Regions from separate parts of the Comamonas sp. CMM02 genome, predicted to be linked through region 1. Evidence: predicted binding sites of a transcription regulator. Region 1 holds the regulator's gene; each other region holds the start of a gene.

The links. Region 1 encodes FNR, which switches genes on or off when oxygen is low (the NO sensors DNR and NnrR bind a similar motif). Its sites were predicted from a motif close to TTGATNNNNATCAA; they were not measured.
Region 2: a site for FNR is predicted at 1,925-1,938, ahead of azu (azurin). Genes of this name have one in related genera too.
Region 3: a site for FNR is predicted at 4,147-4,160, ahead of napE (periplasmic nitrate reductase, NapE protein). Genes of this name have one in related genera too.
Region 4: a site for FNR is predicted at 4,392-4,405, ahead of IB213_RS00980 (PHA/PHB synthase family protein). Genes of this name have one in related genera too.

What each region holds. Positions count from the first base shown of each region.
Region 1 covers NZ_JACUZW010000005.1:100,731-106,581, reverse strand. Annotated here, with positions in the region: gene IB213_RS15785 (cbb3-type cytochrome c oxidase subunit 3) at 1-46, shown strand, start outside; gene ccoP (cytochrome-c oxidase, cbb3-type subunit III) at 73-987, shown strand; gene ccoG (cytochrome c oxidase accessory protein CcoG) at 1,059-2,489, shown strand; gene IB213_RS15770 (FixH family protein) at 2,560-2,847, shown strand; gene IB213_RS15765 (hypothetical protein) at 3,034-3,285, shown strand; gene fnr (fumarate/nitrate reduction transcriptional regulator Fnr) at 3,396-4,121, opposite strand; gene hemN (oxygen-independent coproporphyrinogen III oxidase) at 4,358-5,737, shown strand; gene IB213_RS15750 (sulfite exporter TauE/SafE family protein) at 5,743-5,851, shown strand, end outside.
Region 2 covers NZ_JACUZW010000002.1:547,723-553,573, forward strand. Annotated here, with positions in the region: gene IB213_RS07700 (hypothetical protein) at 216-569, opposite strand; gene IB213_RS07705 (nuclear transport factor 2 family protein) at 713-1,099, opposite strand; gene azu (azurin) at 1,300-1,755, opposite strand; gene IB213_RS07715 (plasmid pRiA4b ORF-3 family protein) at 2,083-2,703, opposite strand; gene IB213_RS07720 (tripartite tricarboxylate transporter substrate binding protein) at 2,934-3,905, opposite strand; gene IB213_RS07725 (CDP-6-deoxy-delta-3,4-glucoseen reductase) at 4,129-5,166, opposite strand; gene IB213_RS07730 (SDR family oxidoreductase) at 5,291-5,851, shown strand, end outside.
Region 3 covers NZ_JACUZW010000003.1:115,457-121,307, forward strand. Annotated here, with positions in the region: gene IB213_RS10030 (HD-GYP domain-containing protein) at 1-177, shown strand, start outside; gene IB213_RS10035 (hypothetical protein) at 322-648, shown strand; gene selD (selenide, water dikinase SelD) at 731-1,801, opposite strand; tRNA gene IB213_RS10045 (tRNA-Pro) at 1,987-2,063, shown strand; gene IB213_RS10050 (Rrf2 family transcriptional regulator) at 2,377-2,814, opposite strand; gene IB213_RS10055 (NnrS family protein) at 2,833-4,065, opposite strand; gene napE (periplasmic nitrate reductase, NapE protein) at 4,431-4,589, shown strand; gene IB213_RS10065 (chaperone NapD) at 4,604-4,876, shown strand; gene napA (periplasmic nitrate reductase subunit alpha) at 4,873-5,851, shown strand, end outside.
Region 4 covers NZ_JACUZW010000001.1:208,132-213,982, reverse strand. Annotated here, with positions in the region: gene IB213_RS00995 (acetate/propionate family kinase) at 1-96, opposite strand, end outside; gene IB213_RS00990 (bifunctional enoyl-CoA hydratase/phosphate acetyltransferase) at 116-1,549, opposite strand; gene fabI (enoyl-ACP reductase FabI) at 1,628-2,404, opposite strand; gene IB213_RS00980 (PHA/PHB synthase family protein) at 2,513-4,303, opposite strand; gene IB213_RS00975 (GMC family oxidoreductase) at 4,468-5,851, opposite strand, start outside.

The DNA of each region.
Region 1 (5,851 bases):
GGCACGTTTCGATGAAGCAGCGCAACTGCCGTTCCAACAAGACTGATTTCTCCACCAGAACGAGAACATCCCATGAGCGATTTCGTAAATAACTTCTGGTCGGTCTACGTCGCAGGCATCACCATTGTGGGCATCGTCGCCTGCTTGGTGCTGCTCATCATCACTGCCCGTAAAAAGGTGGTCTCTGATGGCGACAACACGACTGGCCACGTGTGGGACGAAGACCTGCGCGAACTGAACAATCCTATGCCACGCTGGTGGATCTGGATGTTTGTGATCACCATCGTGTTTAGCTTGCTGTACCTGCTGGCATACCCCGGTTTGGGTGCTTATGCTGGCAAGATGCAGTGGAGCCAAGTGGGTGCCTATGAAGCCGAGGTGGAGAAAGCCAAAGCTGAATTGGAGCCTATGTATGCACGTTTCACGGCCATGAGCACAGAAGATGTAGCCAAGGATGGCCAGGCCATGGCAATTGGTGAGCGCTTGTTCATGAACAACTGCGCTCAGTGCCATGGCTCTGACGCACGTGGCGGCAAGAGCTTTCCTAACTTGACTGATGCTGACTGGCTGCACGGTGGTGCACCAGAAAATATCAAGCAGACCATTACCCAAGGCCGTATGTCCATGATGCCGCCTCAGGCTGAAGTGGTTGGTACCGCCGAGGATGTGCGTAATTTGGCGCACTACGTCTTGAGCCTGTCTAACAGCCCCCATGATTCTTTGAAGGCATCGCTGGGCAAGTCGAAATTTACGGCTTGCGCGGCTTGCCATGGCATGGATGGCAAGGGCAATACCTTGCTAGGTGCGCCGAATCTGACGGATGACATCTGGCTTCACGGCTGGGGCGAAAAAGCCATTGTTGACATCATCACGAATGGCAAGATGAACGAAATGCCTGCGCAGGACAAGAAGTTGACACCTGCACAGATTGACGTTCTGACCGCATATGTTTGGGGCTTGTCTAACAAGCCTGGAACAGCTAACTGAGCATCGTAATGATGTCTAAGGCGGCACTGTGTGCCGCCTTTTTCTTTGGTGCGATTTAGGGAGTGTGACCCATGAGTTCCGAGCAGAAAAAACCGCAAAAAACCATTCCTATCAAAGCGGAAAGCCAGGAAAAAACCGTATCGTTTTTTGAAGCGCATAAAAAGATTTATCCGCGCTCCATCAGCGGAAAATTCATGAACTGGCGCTGGGCAATGGTGTGGCTGACGCAGTTGTTTTTTTATGGTTTGCCGTGGCTGGAATGGGGGCAGCGGCAGATGGTCTTGTTTGACCTGGGTGCCCGCCGTTTTTATTTGTTCGGCTACGTGCTGTATCCGCAGGACTTCATCTACCTCACGGGCTTGCTCATCATTAGTGCTTTGGCGCTGTTTCTGTTTACGGCGGTAGCGGGTCGGCTGTGGTGTGGTTTTGCATGCCCGCAAACGGTGTATAGCGAAATCTTCATGTGGATTGAGCACAAAGTCGAAGGCGACCGTAGTGCGCGTATCCGGTTGGATCAATCCGGCTGGACCTTGGAGAAGGTCTGGCGCAAGACGCTCAAGCAGTTTTTGTGGATTGCCATCGCTTTATGGACAGGGTTTACTTTTGTTGGCTACTTTGTACCTATCCGTGAGCTGGGTGGCGAGTTGTTGGCTCTGGAAGGTGGCTGGCAGATTTTTTGGGTACTGTTTTATGGTTTTGCCACTTACGGCAATGCCGGCTACATGCGTGAGCAAGTCTGCAAATACATGTGTCCTTACGCACGCTTTCAGAGCGCGATGTTTGACAAGGACACTCTGGTTGTTAGTTATGACGCACTGCGTGGTGAAAATCGGGGTCCTCGCAAAAAAGAAGTAGATTACAAGGCGCAAGGACTGGGCGACTGCATTGACTGCAAGCTGTGTGTCCAGGTCTGCCCCGTCGGCATTGATATTCGTGATGGTCTGCAGTACGAATGTATTGGTTGTGGCTTGTGTATCGATGCTTGTAATAACGTCATGGACAACATGCATTACCCACGGGGCCTGATTCGCCTGACCACACAAAATGCAGTCAGCAAAGGTTGGCCAGGCTCCCAGATCTGGAGACGGATTGCACGCCCCAGGGTGTTGATTTATGCAGCCATCTTGCTGGGACTGTCCGCGGCAATGGTGTTTAGCATGGCGGTGCGAGAGCCATTGAAAGTCGATGTGATCCGAGATCGTGCATCGCTGGCGCGTATTGCGGCGGGCGGGAAGCTGGAGAACGTATACCGTCTGCAAGTCATGAATGCCACGGAAGAAGCGCAAACCTATACGGTGACTGTGGATGGCCTTGAAGGCATTGAGCTGGTAGAGGGGCGCGAGGTGGCTGTGGATTCGGCGCAGACGCGTGGCGTTGCTGTACGGGTGCAAATTCCGTATGGAACTGCAGATTCAGGCTCGCATCGAATTGAGTTCGAGATTTCTGCGCAAAGTGGAAAAGGTCACGTACGAGAAAAGTCTGTTTTCTTGGTGCCCCGCTAAGAAAGTGTTATTTGCGGTGAGCAGGGCGCAAGCTCTGCACACCATGTCTAAAGATGAAAGAAAGTTTGGCATGTCTCAGAACGTAAAAAAACTGGAAACACGATCTGGCCCATGGTGGAAATATGGCCACGTGTGGCTGGTCTTGTCTGGACCGGCGATTGTGGTGGTGGCTGGTATTTTGACGGCGGTGATCGCTGCGCGTGGTGCTGATCCAATTGTCGATGCGGATTACTACCAAAAGGGTGTGAACATCAACGAACAGTTACGCAACCAGGACAAGAGCTATGCGCCAGCCAATGCGGTGCGCAATCACGCAGTAACACCGGATGCGGATTTGCCTGATTTAACGCCTAAATAATTTAAATTTACTGGTAAAGATAGCTGCTTGCGCTTATGTTGCAAGGGATTCAGGTATTAATGACTTTGAAATCCTTTGTTAATAAGCGCAAGCAGCTATCTTTTTTATTTGGTATTTGTCCCACGCTGATATTGAAAATACGGTGTGCACAATAAAAGCGTTAAACCAAACCACAAAGGAAGACATATGTTGGCACAACGCTGGATGTGGATTGCCTGGCCTGCTTTTTTGGCAGCAGGTGTGATGGAAATGCTGGTTTTTTCTGTGTTTGATCCTATGGATATGTCGTGGTGGGGGCAAAGTGTTGAGTTATCACGCAGCGCTGTCTATACGATTGCCTTCTTTATTTTCTGGGCAGTATTTTCAGTGGCGGGCTATTTGACAATGCTGCTGTCCATACCCGCAGCGAAGGTCAACGGAGAACCTTCCATATCCTGAGGGAGGTCCTCGATGTTTTCTATCGATGTCAGGTAGGGCAGCCATAAAAAAAGCCTCCCAAAGCGATAGCGTGGGAGGCTTTTGGGCTGGCTGAACCAGCCTGCAATTTCTTATTTATTGCTTTCGTGCTGGCTGTTCACCAGACGTTGCAATGCAGCCGTGTCCAGAATGCGGACGTGGCGTTGCTTGACTTCGACCATGCCTTCTTCCACAAACTTGGAGAAGGTGCGGCTCACTGTCTCCAGCTTGAGGCCCAGGTAGCTGCCGATTTCCTCGCGTGTCATGCGCAGCACCAGCTCTGACGAGGAAAAACCCCGAGCGTGAAGGCGCTGTACCAAGTTCAAAATAAATGCTGCCAAGCGTTCTTCAGCACGCATGCTGCCAAGCAGGAGCATGACGCCGTGCTCGCGCACAATTTCCCGGCTCATCACTTTGTGCACATGGGTTTGCAGGGCAGTCACTTCGCGCGAAATTTCCTCCAGCCCATCAAACGGCATGACGCAAACTTCCGCATCTTCTAGTGCGACGGCATCGCAAGTGTGGTGATCATTGACGATGCCATCCAGGCCGATGATCTCGCCTGCCATTTGAAAGCCCGTCACCTGATCCCGGCCATCTTCGGTTGCCACGCAAGTTTTGAAAAACCCCGTACGAATGGCATACAGCGACGTGAAGGCTTCTCCGTTGCGAAACAGCGTTGCTCCACGTTTGACTTTGCGGCGCGTTGCCACAATGTCATCAATGCGCTGCAACTGCTGCTCGCTCAGGCCCACGGGCATGCAGAGTTCGCGCAGATTGCAGTTGGAACAGGTTACTTTGATGGATGGTGGAGTCATGTACTCAAAAGCCCATATGTCTATGAGTAAGACGTAGGCTAGATGTTAAAAAAAATAGAAACGGAACTATCAGAGTGAAGAGCGCAGCCATGAATGATTTGAATCAAAGTGTGGCATTGGTTTTACGAATGATATGAATCAAATTGTGGCATTGCTTTTACATCGCCCCCTTGATTCAAGTCAAGGATAAACGTGGCTTATTGTTGCAAAGTAGGGGCAACAAGGAAAAAAGATTCATGACTGTAGTCACCCCCGAACTCTTGCGACGCTATGACGTGCCTGGTCCACGCTACACCTCTTACCCCACTGCTGACAGGTTTGTGGAGGCATTTGGTGATGATGACTATATCTTGGCGTTGAAGCAGCGCAAAGTGACCGCTGCGGCAAAGCAGCCAATGTCGCTCTACGTGCACATTCCTTTTTGTGAGTCCCTGTGCTACTACTGCGCCTGCAACAAGATTATTACCAAACACCATGAGCGTGCTGTCACCTACATGCGCTATTTGGAGCGCGAGGTGGATTTGCACCTGCAGCACTGTGGCCGTGGGCAAGTTGTCAGCCAGTTTCACGTCGGTGGGGGTACGCCCACTTTCCTTACGGATGAAGAGTTGCGCGAGCTGTGGCGCATGCTGGGTCAGCGTTTTGACTTTGATCCCGCTGGCGAATATTCGATTGAGGTAGATCCAAGGACGGTGACGCGTGAGCGCTTGGCGGTGCTCAAAGAGATCGGGTTTAACCGCCTGAGCTTTGGTGTTCAGGATTTTGATCCTGAGGTGCAAAAAGCGGTGCACCGTGAACAGCCTGCAGAGCAGGTGTTTGATCTGGTGGCAGCATCTCGTGAGCTGGGCTTTGAGTCGATCAATGTCGATTTGATTTACGGCTTACCCAAGCAGAATGCAGAGTCATTTGCCCGCACATTAAAGCAGGTTGCGGCGTTGCGCCCAGATCGTATTGCCCTGTATGCCTATGCACATTTGCCCGAGCGTTTCAAGCCGCAGCGCCGTATCTTGCAAGAAGACCTTCCTTCTGCGCCCGACAAAGTAAGCATGCTGTCTTCTTCCATCGAGAGCTTCATCGCTGCAGGCTATGTGTATGTGGGGATGGATCACTTCGCCTTGCCTGAAGATGCGCTGGCGATTGCTAAACGGCAAGGACGCCTGCACCGTAACTTCCAGGGCTATAGCACGCAACCGGATTGTGATTTGATCGCGCTGGGTGTGTCTGCAATTGGTCGTGTTGGGGCCACTTACAGCCAGAATGCGAAGACCTTGGAAGAGTATTACGACTTGCTCGATCAAGATCGTCTGCCCGTTGTTCGAGGTTTGGCGTTAACGCGAGACGACACCATTCGCCGGGCCGTAATCATGACCATCATGTGTCAAGGCGAAGTACTCTATGAATCCATTAACAGCGCTTGGCTGATCGATTTTAAAAAGTACTTTGCGACAGAGATTGAAGCTCTGGCCTCTCAGCAAGAAGAGGGTCTGGTTGAGATCGTGGACGACTGTATCAAGGTAACAGCCAAAGGCTGGTTCTTTGTTCGCGGAGTTGCCCTGGTGTTTGACCGTTATTTGCAAGCAGACCGCACCCGCGCAAGGTTCTCGCGGATCATCTGATCCTTATGGAATTTTCACTGGTCTGGACTGCATTTTTCATGGGGCTTGTTGGAGGACCTCATTGTCTTGCAATGTGCGCTGCCCCTTGCCATGCAGTCATACACGGGCATCACA
Region 2 (5,851 bases), on a different contig from region 1:
CTCCCATATTGGGCGATCTACACCCGCTTGCAAGCCAGAACAAAGCAAGCAAACGTGTCAGAGCGCAGCGAATGAGCGTGCAGCAACAAGGGGCAGACATTAAAAAGCCCGCATGTCTGCGGGCTGTGCTGTGGTGTGAAGTGCTGGTGCGTGGTTTAAAAAATATAGCTTTTAACGATTTCTGGTGTGCGCTAGAGCGTTAGCCTTATGAATTTTTACAACGCAATGGCAAGCCAGTCGCTTTCTACGCACACGCCGTTGTCCAGACTGGCGCGGACAACAAAGCCTTCATCCATGGCAATCAACTGCGCACTTTCTACGTGAAAGCCTTGCGTGGATTGTTCACTTTGGAACGAGAAATAACCGCGCAAAGGCAGCTCGGCAGCGCATTCCATATCGATGCCTGCGTGCTGCTCATTGAGCCATTGGCGTGCCGATTGCAAGGTGGCCGCAACCTGCAGGCACTCGGCTGGCACATCGATATGGGCGGTGCGTGTGATCTCGTCACCACTCAGAGCATGGAATTCGCCGATGGTGAAAAACGAGGTTGCAATGCTTTGCTGAGTCATGGTCTGGAGCGTTTTTGAGTGCTATGAAAAAGAGGGCATTGTGCGCTGTGCTGAAAAGACTTTAAGCAGACATGGCCAGTAATTTTTACTCCCAAACAAGCAAGCCCAGCATGGCTGGGCTTGGGGGTATCAAAAGAGGCCGCTTATTGCGGTTGTGCGTGAAATGCTTTGTTTGCTATCTTCCAGCCCTGTTCTGTTTTGAGCAGCACAAAATAGTCTGTGAAGGTGACGCTGCCATGGACCAGCGTAACTTTTGCCATGGCCGAGGTGCCGGTGATGTCCAGCCAGTCAATGCTGCGGCGGCGCGTGGACTCGTCGGGTGCGGGTGTATTGGTAAAACGCAGGCAGTAAAAGTCCAGATCCCAGGACGTCAGAGGACCTTCGCGCACGCTTTCCAGGCGGGCAGTGGGCAGGAAGGCAGCGCGCATGTGCTCTGCGTTGTCTTCTGCATGGCCGCGCATGTACATCTCCAGAGGCTGGCGAACGGCGCCTTCTTCGGGGTGTGGGGTCTGGTGTGCTGTGTGGTCCATGCGCTGGCTCCTCGGTGTGTTGTTGGGTGATCGCTGCCGCATGCTAGCGGTGAGCTGTCGAGAGATTGCATGTGCGCAGGTCACAGGTGTTTATCGAACACAGAAGTCTTGGAGCCAGGCAGGCAACAAAAAAGCCCCGGGGCGCAATGCCCGGGGCTTTTTGAAGAGATGCCGGCGCATGCACCGGCGGTCAGCGTGGATTAAGCGCCCAGCTTCAGCGCACCCTTCATGATGAAGGAGTGACCAGGGAAAGAGCAAAAGTAGGTGTAGTCAGTGCCAGCCTTGAGCTTGGCCACATCTATCACAACCTGGGTCGATTCACCACCACCAATGACCTTGGTGTGTGCGATGACGCGGGTGTCGCCAGCCTTGACATAGTCAGCAGCTGCGCCTGCCTTCATGCCATCTGCAGCAGCTGCGGTGGCGTCAGCTGCGGTGGTCAGTACCAGGTTGTGGCCCATCGAGGACTTGGGCATCTTGCCCACGTGCTTGAGGGTAACGGTGTAGTTCTTGCAGGACTTGGGCACTTCAATGTTCTTCACACTGAATTGCATTTGGTCATTACCTTCAACGGTAATAGCGCAGTCAGCAGCCATAGCTGGAGCAGCAATGCCACCAGCAGCCAGCAGGGCGAGCGTCATCAGAGTTTTTTTCATAGCGCAAATCCTTACGAAACAAATCGTTGTGAAGAGAGAGTTGCTCGGCAGTCACGAACCTTAGAACGGGTCTAACTGTCCAGTTGGCCGATATTGTGATCCTGAACTTTCAGACTTTTGTGAAATTCAAACTTTCTCCGAGCTAACGGAGAGCATTTTGTATTCAGGCATGACGCGGATCAATAAAACATGTGCAATTGCGCTGGATAACCGTTTGAAATGATTGAAAAAAGAGCAGATGGCGCTTTGTTTTTGGCACCTTTGAAGTCATTGACCTTCGAAAGCCTTTAACCGCCTGCGCTAGCTGCTCTTTATTTTGAAAAGTCTCTATAGAAATGCGGTTTCTGGCTTAACTGCTGCCGATGTGCTTGGCCGCAGTAACTGCAAGGCGTGAATGCGGGCTTGTGCTGCTGGCAGATCAAAAAGCTTGGCATCGAAATCAGTTGGATGCAGGCGCAATGCTGCATGGTGGCCCGGGTGCTGTTTGTCTTGAATAGCCTGCACAAAATCTGTAAATGCGGACATGCCGCCGCTCCAGTTTTCTGGTGGACATGCGTTGCGCCCGCCCAGGCAAATGGGCAGGCTGTGCAAGGCTTCAGGGCTGCCAATGGGGGTGCAGGCCTCCAGTTTGATGCGCAGTTGCCAGCCTGCGTTCAAGTCATACAGGTAGCGCACTGCCAGGGCCTGGCCTTGCAGCAGCTGGCTCAGGGTGTAGCGGCGTGCATCCATGGTGGGGTCTTCGGGCAAGTCGGCATTGGGCTGGCCGTAGCGCTGTCCCGCAATTTCAAAAGCGTAGCCGTGGCGGTTTTGCCAGCCCATGGCTGCCTGAATGGTGCGATGCAATTGGGCAAGGCTGGTGCTGTCTGCCACGACTAGGCGGCGCCAGATGGCGGGCTTGCTTTCGCTCAACTGGATGTGAAGCTGGTAGCTGCAGCGGATTTTGGGCATGGTGGTCTCCTCCCGGGGTCAATCACAAACCTGCGTCAAGCGCAGTTATCTCAATGCATGGCCACTTGTTTGTAGCGCAGCTGTTCTTTGCACGTAGCGGCTGCGGGTAAGTACTGACTGTCTGTGTGCAGGGGATTGGCGGGCAGCCTGAAAGCGACGGCGATTTGTGCTTGCACATGAAAAAGGCACCCGAAGGTGCCTTTTAAAACAGCATGCGGCATGCCGTGATATCAATCAACGCTGGCGCCTGAGGCCTTGACCACAGGGCCGTATTTGTTGCGTTCTGCAGCCATGAATGCCTGGAACTCTTTGGGCGTAGTGGGCACGGGTTCGGCCATCAAAGAGGCAAAACGTTTTTGCGTTTCGGGGTCCTTGAGGGCGTCAGTGAATGCCTTGTTGAGTTTTTCCAGTACATCGGCAGGTGTGCCCGCTGGTGCGACCAGGCCCCACCATGTATCAATGGCAAAGCCCTTGATGTTCTTGGACAGTGGAGGCACGCCGGGCAGCAGCTTGCTTTCGTCGGGCGTGGTGACGGCCAGAGCCTTGAGCTTGCCCGATTGAATGTTGCTGGATGCAGCAGCCAGGTTGTCGATGTTGAAATCAACCTCACCGGCCAGCAGCGCCAGCTGGGCTGGGCTTGCACCGCGGTAAGGGATATGTACGGCTGTAAAGCCCAGACCCTGCTGCAGCATTTCACCAGCCAGATGACCCGCACTGCCATTGCCGCCGCTGCCATAGCTGAGCTTGCCGGGGTGGGCCTTGCCGTAGGCAACCAGGTCTGCGACCGAGTTGATGTTCAGCTCTTTGGCCTTTTGCGTATTGAGCACCAGCACGTTGGGGACGCGCACCATCTGTGTGATGGACGCAAAGTCCTTATCAGCATCGAAAGGCAGCTTCTTGTACAGCCATGGATTGACGGCGTGGGTGGCTACAGCGGCCAGTCCGATGGTCTTGCCATCTGGAGCCGCCTTGGCAATGGCATCTACTCCAATGTTGCCGCCCGCTCCGGGCTTGTTCTCCACAATCACGGTGCCCAGGCTATCGCGCACGCGCTCAGCCAGTATGCGGGATGTGACATCCAGCGGGCCGCCAGGTGCATAAGGCACGATCAGGCGGATGGGCTGCTCAGCAGCTTGAGCCAAGGGAGATGCCAGTGCCACGGCACAGACAACGGAGGACAGCAAGATGTTTCGACGGTTCATGGCAAGTATTGTGCAAGATTCGTCTGGATGGACTTGGGTATGCGCTGAGTTCGAGGTATTTGCAGCGTGATTCGCTTTTTTCGTTGAAGAATGCGGCGTGTCTGTTGCGAGTGCGCATTTTTTGTGCGTGGTACACCCAAGAGATTTTTTTGTCCAGTACAGGGCTTTGTAAGCAGCCGTAAAAAAGGCCGCGCAAGGCGGCCTTGTGCGGGCAGTGCCGCGTTTACTTGTCTGCTGCGCTGGTGAATGCGTCGGCAAAGAACGCTTCTTCTGGCAGAGCGCGCTGGCTGGTGTAGCTGGTACGGGCCGAATCCACCATGACGGGAGCGCCGCAGGCGTAGACCTCATGGCCCGATAGATCAGCAAAGTCATCCAGCACCGCCTGGTGCACATAGCCACTGCGGCCTGTCCAGTTGTCGGTGGGCTGAGCATCTGACACGACAGGCACGTAGCGCAGATTGGGCATGAGCGCAGCCAGTTGCTTGACCCATGCATCCTGGTACAGATCTTCTGGACGGCGACCGCCCCAGTACAGGCTGACAGAACGGGTAATGCCCTTGTGCTGCATGTGTGTCAGCAAACCCTGGATGGGGGCAAAGCCGGTGCCAGAGGCCAGGAACACCATGGGCTTGTCGGAGTCTTCGCGCAGGAAGAAGCTGCCAAAAGGGCCCTCAGTGCGCAAAATTTCCTTTTCCTTCATCGCACCGAACACATGGTCGGTGAACACCCCGCCGGGCATGTGGCGGATGTGCAGTTCAATACCGGGAGCCGTTTCCTGCACATGGGGCGCTGTGGCGATGGAGTAGGCGCGGCGTGTTCCGTCGCGCAAGATAAATTCAATGTACTGGCCCGCAAAATACTGGAACACGGTGTTGGCGGGCAATTGCAGCTGAACGCGCATGACGTCGTGCGAGAGCTTTTCGAAAGCGGCCACGCGCACTGGCATTTTTTTGATGGGGAAAGCGTGGGCGTCGGTGACTTGGCGCGACTCCAGCACCACATCGGTGTGTGCTGTTGCGCGGCAGGTCAAAATAAAGCCAGCCTCCAGCTCAGCGGGTGTCAAAGCCTTGTCTGAGTGGCTCTCGTGCGTGACTTCTCCGCTGAGTTTCTTGCATTTGCATGAGCCGCAGGCTCCGTCTTTGCAGCCGTAGGGCAGGCCAACGCCGGCAGTGATGGCTGCAGCCAAAATGGTCTCGCTGCTGCTGGCGGAAAACTGGCGACCACTGGGTTCAACGGTGATCTGGAATGCGGGGGCGGTCATCTTCTAGCTATCCTTGGCGGTTTCTCAATGTGCGCTGACCTGCAGGGCAGGCGTGGCGCAGCACAGGCAATGGGCTGCACAAAGTGGCCCGTTGCACAACAGTATTCAATGGGGATACCCGATTTTGCCTTCAATCCAAATCCCGCGCGGTGCTTTGCCAGCAAGGTTTCGCCGAACGCGTGTGCTCATCATTGGCTGTGGGGATGTGGGCCAGCGTATTGCACAGGCGCTGCAGCCGGTGGCGGCGCAGAAGCGCCAGCATGGCCCCAAGGTGCTGGCGTTGACGTCGTCGCCCGAGAAAGCAGCGGCGTTGCGCCAGCTGGGCATAACGCCGCTGGTCGGGAATCTGGATGATCTGCCCAGCCTGCGCCGTTTGCGCGGGCTGGCGGATCGCGTCATTCACATGGCACCTCCGCCGGGGCAGGGGGCCTTTGATACGCGCAGTGCGCATGTGGTACGTGTACTGCGCCAGGGGCGCTTGCCCAAGGCGCTGGTATATGGCTCTACCACGGGTGTTTACGGCAATTGCGACGGGGCATGGGTGGATGAAACGCGCACGCTGAACCCCACAACCGATCGTGCACGCCGGCGTGTCGATGCCGAGCAGCGCTTGCTGCACTTTGGCCAGCACAGTGGTCTGCGGGTGCAGGTGCTGCGTATTCCCGGTATTTACGCGCCCGACCGG
Region 3 (5,851 bases), on a different contig from region 1:
GAAAGCTGTGTGCAAACCTGCATGCGCCGCTGGCCGCAATTGCTGCAGCCTTCAGATGTGCTGGCAGAAGCGCTCAATGACTGGCTGGTCAACTGCCGCAGTGTTTTTGGGAAAGAGGTTGCAGGCGTACCTGCAGTGCAAGTGGTGGAGACGACAGAAAATCTTTCTCAAAATTGAAACGAACCAGCAAGACCAATCAGTTTCAGGAGCGGATAGAGCAGATGAATACTGATTTTTAGTATGTTTTGTTATCTATTTTCAAGCAGTGACTGCGCAGGATGCTCTCTTTTTCGTGTCATCAAAAAGACATGAGCACCATTTATGCTGAATGTTGAGAACCAAAAATCAACATATAGCACCATCGTGAGCGACGGTGCTTTGGCGCTGAGTCGCCAAATTCAAAAGGCTTGTTTTATGCACCCTGCGCACCCCGGCACCATCACCATGGATCGTTTCACGTTTGTGCCACGCGCTCAGCAAGCGCAAGATGCTGGCTTTGTCTCTCAGCTCAGCATCGACAGCGGCGAAGGCACTGCGCGCTATCAACGTTTTTTTACTTTCAAGCCTGTTTTTGCGTCAGCAGAAAATGCTGTGGCTTATGCCATGGAGCAAGCCAGTCATTGGATGAAGCACAAATCACTGGCCTGAGCGTCGGCAAGTACTTGCGGGATGTAAATAAGAAAAGCCCTTGGCGCTTGAGCCAAGGGCTTTTTTGCTGTGGCAGATTTGCTTAGGCGACGTGTACCTGTGGCTCGCCTGCAGCCATGTGACCAATGACAGCGGCGTTGGCAAAACCGTTGCTGCGGAAAATCTCCAGCACTTGCTGCGCACTCTCAGGCGTGCAAGACACCAGCAGGCCGCCTGAGGTCTGGGGGTCGGTCAGCAAAGCGCGCTGAATTTCGGTAATGCCTGGGTCTAGGCGCACAGCATCACCATACGACGCCCAGTTGCGCCCCGATGCGCCGGTGAAGATACCTTGCTCGGCCAGCGCCATCACTCCTGGCAGTACGGGCAGGGCATCGGCATCAATGTGCGCAGCCAGCTTGGCACCGCGCGCCAGCTCCAAGCTGTGGCCCAGCAGACCAAAGCCGGTGACATCTGTCAGCGCGTGTACGCCTTCCAGTCTGGACAGATCGATACCCGGGCGGTTGAGCTGGGTGGTGGCTGACACCATGGCCTGGTAGCCTGTCTCGTCCAGCAGATTTTTCTTGAGTGCTGCAGAGTAAATACCGACACCCAGCGGCTTGCCCAGTATCAGTACGTCGCCCGCCTTGGCGTCTGCATTGCGCTTGATCTGCTTGGGGTTGACGATGCCAATGCCCACCAAGCCATAAATAGGCTCGACCGAGTCAATGGAGTGACCACCGGCCAGGGGAATGCCCGCTTCCTGGCAAATGGAAGCACCGCCTTCCAAAATGGCTGCGATAGTTTCGTGGGGGAGCACGTTAATCGGCATGCCCACAATGGCCAGTGCCATCAACGGTGTGCCACCCATCGCGTAGATGTCACTCAAGGCATTGGTGGCAGCAATGCGGCCGAAGTCTCGCGGATCATCCACGATGGGCATGAAAAAGTCAGTGGTTGCAACAATCGCCTGCTCGTCATTGATGCGGTAAACCGCTGCATCGTCGGCAGTCTCTGTGCCCACCAGAAGGTCGGGGAAGAACTGTTTTGGCAAAGTGCTTTGACCAATCAGTTTGGCCAATACACCAGGGGCAATCTTGCAACCACAGCCACCGCCATGCGACAGCGAAGTGAGACGAGGTGCGATAGTGGATGTGGTATCAGGAGCTTGGGTCATGGTGGTTCAAAGGCTGCACGCAGCACGGGGGCTTGATTGCACGTTAAATATGAAAAGGTACCGGTTCAGGTGCCTTGGGCATTGTGCGCCAGTTCACGCAATGAGTGACTGCAGCTGAGGATGGTGCAATGGAGTCGGACTATTTGTAAATAGGCCCTCGGATTTGGGTTATACTTTGTGCTTGTCGGAGCGTAGCGCAGCCTGGTAGCGCATCTGCTTTGGGAGCAGAGGGTCGCGAGTTCGAATCCCGCCGCTCCGACCACGATATCAAGGGTCTAGCATTGAAAAGTGCTAGACCCTTTTTTCGTTTCTGAAGGTGGTGGCTCACTCCAATTGCTGTCTTGCTGGTCCATTCAATCAGTCTGCAGACAAGTAAGCATTGGCTGCCAAGCCTGAGTTTTTGCGAGCCATGGTGCCTTTGGCATTTGTGCAGACTGCCGTCTGAAGCAATGCTTGCAGCTTCTTTTTGTCTGAGGCCACGATTCAGGTAGATGGGGGCATTTATGCCAGCGCTCATTTTTTCTCAGCAAGCTGCGGCCATCGCAAGTGCTGTTGATCTGCTGCATGAGCCTGCCTCATTTTGCTGGCTGCAGCTGTGTCAGGTTTGTCCAGGCGCCATTGGAGATCGCATCGGCCAGCGTATAGCAGTCCAGGTGCTGCCAGAAAGCTCTGAGCGCACCTTGCAGGATGCAAGTGAGTGCACAGCTTCCATTCAACTGGCATTGGTTGTTGGCGCCCAGGCATTCAACAAGTGCAAAGTCCGGCTCAATGCTGCGTATGACTTGCCCCAAGTTAATTTCTGATGGGTGCCTGCTCAGGCGCAGCCCTCCATTTTTGCCGCGCGCAGTAGTGATCCATCCGTTCTGTGCCAGCAGTTGTGAGACTTTCATCAAGTGCGAGTGCGAAATGGCATAGCTTTGTGCGATTTCGCTGAGTGTGCAGAGTCGGTCTTGGTGTAAACCTGCAAAAAGCAACACGCGAAGCGCGTAATCGGTAAGAGCGGTAAGGCGCATGATGTCGTTGCAAGAGCACTAAGGGGTGCGTTTGACGACAACAGGCTTGCCGGAAGGTGCATCAACCCGTGGTCTGATCAGAAGAGGAAAGAAGTGGTAGATGTAGAGGGCAAAAGCCAGCATCCACAGTAACGCACTCGTATGAATGAGTGGGGTCGTCAAGCGGTGATCGATGAATGCCGCTAAACGCAAGACGGCGGCCCCCAGCACCATTGCATAGCAGTACACAATATGCCGATTTGCGCGCAAGGCAAGACCCAGGTGTCCCAAAGACGTTCGAGTGATCATGCCCATGATCAAAGTCGAGAAACCCATCACAGCCAATGCATGAATGGGGATGGCAAAAGTAGCAATCCAGCCAAAACAATATGCCGCAGTACTCAGCAAGCCGATTGCTAGGCCAGCATAGCCAGCGTAAAGAATCCATAGCAATGGATGCTTGCGCACAGCCCAGGGGTGCCAGGCAAACAGATGCCACAGTGCAATCGCTGCAGCACCGCTCAGAAAGAGTCCAGCGCCTAGGGGCCACTTGAAGATCCAGCACACGATGGCTAAGGCACTGAATGCTGTCTGCCATTGACCCGTGAGGGTGTGGCGATTGATATCCAGACCTTCAACTGCGCGGCTGGCAAAGAAGGGGATAACGCGCCGCGCTAGAAGCGTCGTAATGCTCGCCATGCACAGCATGCCGGTTGCGTACTGCTGCACGACCGAAGAGTGGTCGGTGCCTTGATGAAACTGCCATAAATAAGCTGCACTGCTTGCGCCCATGACCAGCATGAGCAGCGCAAATCCATAGTTCTGAGGATTTCTTTTTTGAAAAACGCAGCGCGCCACGGCCAAGGCGGCGGCGGTGTAAAACAGCAAGTTGGCTATGAGGGCAATCAGCAGTGATGCTTGGTAGGGCAGCAGCAGCGAAACTCGGGCAATGATCCACAAAAATAATAAGCCGCCCAGTGCGCGCCCGTGAAGGGGGTTGATTCCCGTCCAGTTGTTGGTTGCTGTGAGAAGAAATCCAATGGCCACAGTGCCAACAAACCCCCACAGCATTTCATGTGCATGCCAGTAAACCGTGGCAATTGGGGCTGAGATCAGACTTGGCAAGAAAACCCACAGCCCAATCGCGATGACAGCCCAAGCGCATGCAGCCAAGTAAAGAGGCCTGAAGCCCAACTCCAGAAAAGCAGTCCAAGAGGGAGAGCTCTTTTTTCTGGCACCTGCGGGCTCTTGAATTTGCATGAGTGGCGACATTTTTCAGAATAAACCGAAATAACTGAACATCTATACAGAATAGATATTTCCATGATTTTTTGGTCGCCAAGTGACTTCGATTTGATTTATATCAACCTGTTTGCGCGGCTGATTGCCTTTTTATTTTTCAAATCCAATGAAATTCTTTTTTTATCAAGTACTTGCAGGTGTTTTTTAGAAATTTTCTAGTACTTGAGTGTTTTGCGATCATTTGAATATCGATTTGACATCAAACAAAAGCCGCGTTCTGATCTACGCGTAGAGTAATTGAATAAATAAACGTCGGCAGTGCAGGGTTGAGGCAACTTGTCTCAACTTTTTGAAGCTCAGATGAAAGTGGTGAGAAATCACCAAGAAAGGTAGCTATGCCTAATAAAAATTCTCACGATTCAGCATCTGAAGAGTTGCGCAGTTTTGCGTTTCTGACGGTGGTGATGGCGCCAGTGCTTGCTGGACTGCTTATTGCAGCGTATGGCTTCATTGTTTGGTTTTACCAAATGTTCGCTGGGCCGCCACACGCATAAAAAGAGGTGGCTCTATGAATGAGGAACTTCACATCGCCAGTCTGGTGATCCATGTGCTCCCAGCAACAGTAGAACAGGTGGCGCAAGCCATGGTTGCAGTTGAAGCGGCACACGTGCATGGAACCCATCCCAATGGGAAGCTGGTGATTACTTTAGAAGGCCCCAGCGCGGCGTTCATCATGGATCAAGTGGCGTTGATTCGACAGATTGCCGGCGTAATTAATGTTTCCTTGGTGTATCAGCACACCGAACCCCTGCATTCACTCAACGAGGGAGTCACTTCATGACCAGTACCCGTCGCGATTTTGTTCGACAGTCAGCCGCAGCCGCAGCAGGCGCTGTAGCTGGTATTCCTATTTATGCTGCATCGCAAGAAGCAGGAGTCGGTGCGAATGGCTCCATGAAATGGTCGAAGGCTCCCTGCCGTTTTTGTGGAACAGGCTGTGGAGTGATGGTCGCCGTAAAAGATGATCGTGTAGTGGCTACACAAGGAGACGCCCTGGCGGAGGTGAACCGCGGGCTCAATTGCGTTAAAGGCTACTTTCTTTCCAAGATCATGTATGGCGAGGACCGGCTCAAGCAGCCATTGCTGCGGATGAAGAACGGCAAGTACGCCAAGGATGGTGAATTCCAGCATGTCAGCTGGGATACCGCCTTTGATGTGATGGCCGATAAGTTCAAAAAAGTGCTCAAGGAAAAGGGGCCTTCCGGTGTCGGCATGTTTGGCTCGGGACAATGGACGGTGTGGGAAGGCTACGCTGCGTCCAAACTTTTCAAGGCGGGTTTCCGTACCAATAACATTGACCCCAATGCGCGCCACTGTATGGCCTCTGCCGTCGCGGGGTTCATGCGCACGTTTGGCATGGATGAACCCATGGGGTGCTATGACGACATTGAAGCTACCGACACCTTTGTGCTTTGGGGCTCAAACATGGCTGAGATGCACCCGGTGCTGTGGACTCGCGTCACGGACCGACGCTTGAGTGCATCGCATGTGAAGGTGGCTGTTCTTTCAACTTTTGAGCATCGTTCGTATGAACTGGCTGATATTGAACTGACCTTCAAGCCTCAGACGGATTTGGCCATACTGAACTACATTGCCAATCACATCATTACAACCGGGCGTGTCAATCAGGAGTTTGTGTCCAAGCACTGTAATTTCCGCCGTGGAAATACCGACATTGGATATGGGCTGCGGCCGGAGCACCCTTTGCAAAAGGCTGCCAAAAATGCAGCAGATCCGGGTGGCTCTCAGGACATGA
Region 4 (5,851 bases), on a different contig from region 1:
GCCGGACAGAACAAATGGCTGCACCTGCCCGTCTTGCAGAGGGTGCAAGGAAAACTTCAGTGAGGACGACCCCGCATTCACTGCCAAAATGGCCATTTCCATCTCCTTACCGTAGTTAGCCTTGCTTCCAGGCATTGGCCGCTTTGCGCTGGCGTTGATCATGCGCTGACAGCACGGCCAGCACACACGAGGCGACGCGCGCGCGTGGGCCATCTGCACGGCTGGTGAGCGCAATCGGCACACGTGCACCCAGCACCAGACCAGATCCAGATGCACCGGCAAAATACTCCAGCTGCTTGGCCACCATGTTGCCGCTTTCCAGGTCAGGTACGGCCAAGATGTCGGCCTGCCCGGCTACCCCAGAAGCAATGCCTTTGATGCGCACAGCCTCCATGGAAATGGCATTGTCAAATGCCAGCGGCCCATCCAGCTGTCCCCCTTGAATCTGGCCCCGATCAGCCATCTTGCACAGCGCAGCGGCATCGAGCGTCGATGGGATGCTAGGGGTCACCGTTTCGACAGCAGACAAAATCGCAACCTTGGGGGCCTCGGTGCCCATCACCCGAGCGAAATCGATCGCGTTCTGAATGATGTCTGCCTTTTCCTGCAAGGTCGGACGTATATTGATTGCGGCGTCTGTAATCAGCAAGGGTTTGGCATACAGCGGCACATCAAAACGGAAGACATGCGACAGGCGTCGCCCCGTGCGCAAAGCAGGCTGCGCCAGCACCGCCTTGAGCAGTTCATCTGTATGCAAACTGCCCTTCATCAAAATTTCCACCTCTTGCCGCGCAGCCATGCCAGCGGCAAGCTCGGCTGCAGCGTGGCTGTGCTCTACCGAGATAATTTCTGCGCCTTCCAGGCTGATGCCTGCATCCAGCGCTACCTTGCGAATACGACCTTCTGGACCGATAAGCACCGGATGGATCAAGCCATGGCGTGCCGAATCCATGGCACCACTGAGCGAGCCTTCATCGCAAGGATGTACCACGGCACAGCGCACCGCCTCCAGAGACTGTGCACGAGAGAGCAAATCTTTGAAGCGCGCTTCTGGATCGAACAACTGAATCTGCGGCGCATCAATTTTTGGAACTTTGACCTTTTGCGATGGAGGCATCAGCTTGGCCTCACCCTTGAGTACCACCTCCCCCTTTTGGTTGGTCACCAGGCAGTCCATCTTGACGCGCTTTTTCTCATCGTCCTTTTCAGCCACCGTAGCTAGCACGGTCAAGGTGTCGCCAATACGCACAGGCTTGGTGAACTTCAGCTCTTGCCCCAGGTAAATGGTGCCGGGGCCAGGAAACTGCGTGCCAAACAAGGCGGAAATCAATGCCGCACCCAGCATGCCATGCGCAATCACACCATGAAACATGGTGGCATCGGCATATTCGGCATTCAAGTGCGCGGGATTGATGTCACCAGAAACCGCTGCAAAGGCCTGAATGTCTTCCAACGTTACGGTCCGTAGCAAGCGCGCACTGTGACCAACTTGCAGCTCGTCGTACGTTACGTTTTCCATCCATTCGATGGCAGGTGCCTGGGTATTCATACTGCTCTCCTGATTCCGTCAAACTTGCCAGCCTTGCTAGCGTGTTGTGTGTAAATTGATGATCGAAAGAAAGGGCAATCAATCTACGGCGTGCACACCACCATCGACATAAATGGTTTGCCCCGACATGCCAGAGGCAGCGTCTGAGCACAGGAAGGCACTGAGCTGTGCAATTTCTTCCAACGTCACCAAACGCTGCAGCGGCGCCTTCGCCTGGGCCGTTGCCATCAGACCATCAAAGTCTGCAATACCCGAGGCTGCGCGCGTCAAGATCGGGCCTGGCGAGACCGCATGCACTCGAATATTTCGAGGACCCAACTCCATGGCCATGTAGCGCACCATGGACTCCAGCGCTGCCTTCACGGGGCCCATCAATCCATAGTTGGGCACTGCCTCGCCCGAGCCCAGATAGCTCATCGAGAGCATGCTGCCACCATCGGGCATATGCGGCGCGCACAGTTTGGCCAGTTCCGCAAAAGAATGGCACGACACACTCACCGCCCGTGCAAAACCTTCACGTGAGCTGTCCACCACATCGCCGTGCAGGTCATCCAAAGGAGCCCATGCAATCGAGTGAATGACAAAGTCCAGCTTGCCAAACTTTTGCACCGCATGCTGCACCAAAGCTTCCAGCTCACCGGGCTCCTCAACGTTGCAATTCATGAGTTCTGCACCAATAGGTGCTGTCAATGGCTCCACCCACTTGCGGGCTTTTTCATTCAGACAAGAAACCACAACGTCTGCACCCTGTGCACGTGCCAGCTCGGTGCATCCCCAAGCAATGGATCGCTCATTGGCCACACCCAGTATCAAACCTTTTTTCCCAGCCAAGCTGAACGCTGCTGCTTTACTCATACATCTGCTCCCTCATTGTTTTTTCTGTGCACAGCACCGCCCACGGTGCTGTGAATAAATGACTGATTGGCAACGCACGAATGTGCGTTGAATGGCTGCGGCCAGTGCTTAATCTGCGTAGCGCACCATGACGTATTCGCCCGGGGCATCAGCCAGCACATGCTCAGCTTTAATAGGCTTGGCTTTGACAGGTGTGCCAGAGCGCTGCTTGATCCACTGGTCCATCGCCTCCCACCACGAGCCCTGCACCACAGGCGTCTGTGCGACCCAGTCATCCGGATCCACCCAGCCGTGGCCTTCTTCAACGCTGGCAATCTGATAGCTACGGCGCGGGCGCCCTGGCTCAGAGACAATGCCGGCGTTATGTCCCCCTGCTGCCAAGACGAAGGTGACATGGGTATCGGTCTGCAGGTGAATTTTGTACACCGATTTCCAGGGGGATACGTGATCACGCGTCGTACCCACGACCATCATCGGAGCATCAATATCCATCAGCGCCACCGTCGCACCCGCAAACCGATATTGGCCGGATGCCAGGGCGTTATTGAGGAACATTGATGTCAGGTACTCGTTGTGCATGCGTGCAGGCAAACGGGTTTGGTCAGCGTTCCAGCTCATCAAATCGAAGCTGGCATCGTCTTCGCCCATGAGATAACGGCGTGTATTGCGCGACCACACCAGGTCCTTGGATGCCAGAAACTGGAAAGAGCCGCCCATTTGCTTGCCGGACAAATACCCACGCTCATTCATGCTTTGGCGCAGGTTTGCCAATTGCTCTTCGTCGATGAAAACGCCCAGCTCACCCGGCTCTGAAAAGTCCGTCTGCGCTGCCAGCAGCATGACCGAGCTCAGGCTGGGCATGTCTGCGGGGATCAGCGCCTGTTCTTTGGCAGTCAGCGTTTTCTTGCGCTTGACACGACCCAATGCGGCTGCAGCAATCGCAAGGAAAGTGCCGCCCAGGCAATATCCCATCGTGTGAATGCTGGCTGCGCCTGTGAATTTTTTAACAGCCGCCATGGCTTGCAGCACCCCGGTACTGAGATAGTCCTGCATCTTCAGGTCACGGTCCGAAGCATCTGGATTGCGCCAAGAAACAATGAAAACCGTGTGCCCCTGGCCGACCAAGTACTTAACCATGGAATTGTGCGGAGACAGATCCAAAATGTAGTACTTCATGATGCAAGACGGCACGATCAGTACAGGCTCTGGCAGCACCTTATCGGTACCAGGGCTGTACTGGATCAGCTCGATCAGGTGGTTGCGAAATACCACCTTGCCCGGAGTGCAGGCAACGTCTTTGCCTACCGCATACTCCAGCGGTTCTAAATCCTTGGCTGCAGTTTCTGCCTTGGCTTTTTGCGCGGCTTGCTGGTCCTGCATGTACAGCTGCAGCCCCTTGCGCAGGCTCTCTCCGCCTGTCTCTTTGGCTTTCGCCAGCACTTCCGGATTTGTGGCCGCCCAGTTCGAGGGGGACAACGCATCCATCCACTGGCGCGCAAAAAAATCGATCAATTGCCGGTGGTGACGCGTCATGCCCTCCACCTGCGCGGCTTCATGCCACCAGCTATCACTGGCTTTGAAGCCTTCTTTGAGTGCGTTGTAGGGCCACTGCTGCCAGGCGGCATCTTTGAACCGCGCATCGCTCTCCCCGACCGGCTGCAAACTGGCTTGCGCTGCCTGCTGCGATAACTGCATGGCACGTTGCGCCAGAGTCATTTGCTTGCCGGGCGACGTTGCCAGGTGCATCAGCCAGTCTGCGCTGGCCAAGCCCAATGCCACAGGCGACAAGCCCATGGTGGTTGCACTTAATGCGGCACGGACACGGTCATCAAGCGCCTGAGCAGCTTCTGCCTGCATGTCTGCACCTTGCGTGCATGTCGGGGTATTTTCGGTAGTCACATTCACCTCAAAACGGGGTTACAACTTGTAGCAGCCAACATCATTCTCGGGAAAACCATGCCTTCCATCAAATACGAAGCCTTGCGGCTTGATGCGGATCAAGCCTTCTCATAAAGGAGGGTGTGAAACCTTGACTATCTTCCTCAGCCCCCCTGGCTTGCGTCTCAGGCCAGCACTGCGCTACCTGCTTGAGATACTGCTTGCTGTGTGGCTTCCAGCACCATATGGGCCGCCTTTTCAGCCACCATGATCGTGGGGGCGTTGGTGTTGCCGCTAGTGATGCGCGGGAAGATCGACGCATCCACCACACGCAGGCCCTGCACACCGTGTACGCGCAGCCGGCTGTCCACCACATCCATGGGGCCAGGCCCCATACGGCAAGTCCCTACAGGGTGGTAGATGGTGTCCGCAGTTTGCTTGACCCATTGCGCGATTTGCTCAGGTGTTTGTGCAGCGGCAGAGGCTGCCAGCTCTTTGGCGTTATGCCGCGCCAGCGCTGGTTGCGCCAGGATGCGGCGCACCATCTGCACGCCCTGTACTGTGCGCTGCAGATCAGCGGCATGCCCCAAGAAATTGGGGTCAATATCAGGCAGGGCCAACGGATTGGAGCTGCGCAAGCGCACCTTCCCGCGGCTTTGGGGCTGCAACACACAGACGTGACATGAAAAACCATGCCCCCACACTGTTTTTCGACCATGGTCCAGCAACTTAGCAACGACAAAATGCAACTGCAAATCAGGCTGCGCCAAATCTGGGTGACTGCGCAGGAAAGCACCCGCCTCTGCAAAATTGGTCGTCAACATACCTGTGCGCTTGCGGTGCCACTCCCAGGCACCACGGGCGATATGCATCAGCCCAGGCGCAGACAAGCCAAACGACTGCGTGAGAGCTGGTGCATCTGCAACCAAGACGGCGTCCAGATGGTCGTGCAGATGGCTACCCACACCCGGCAGTTCATGCAGCAAAGGCACACCGGTGTCCCGCAAATGGTCCGCTGGACCGATGCCCGAAACCATCAAGATTTGCGGTGAAAGCAAGGCCCCGGCGCTGAGCAGTACTTCACGGCGCGCATGCACTGTCCGGCGCACACCGCCACGCACATATTCCACACCAGTGGCACGACAGCCTTCATCCGTCTGTGCCAACAAAATTCGCAGCACTTGCGCCCCCGTGCGCACATGCAAATTGCTGCGATGCAGATAGGGCGTGAGATAAGCCTTGGCTGCACTGCAACGCTCTCCGCCCTTTTGTGTCACCTGATAGAGACCAATCCCTTCCTGGCTGTGTCCGTTGAAGTCCGTGTTGTGTACATGCCCAGCCTGAACGCCCGCCTCGATGAAATCCATGCTCAATGGGTTGGGTTGCTGCAAATCAGCCACATTCAAGGGACCACCCTTGGCATGAAAGGCATCTGCTGCGCGCTCATTGTTCTGCGCTTTTAAAAACCAAGGTTTGACATCCTGCCAAGACCACCCGGGGTTACCTTGGGCTGCCCACCAGTCAAAGTCTTGCGGCTGGCCCCGCAGGTAAATCATGGCATTGACCGAG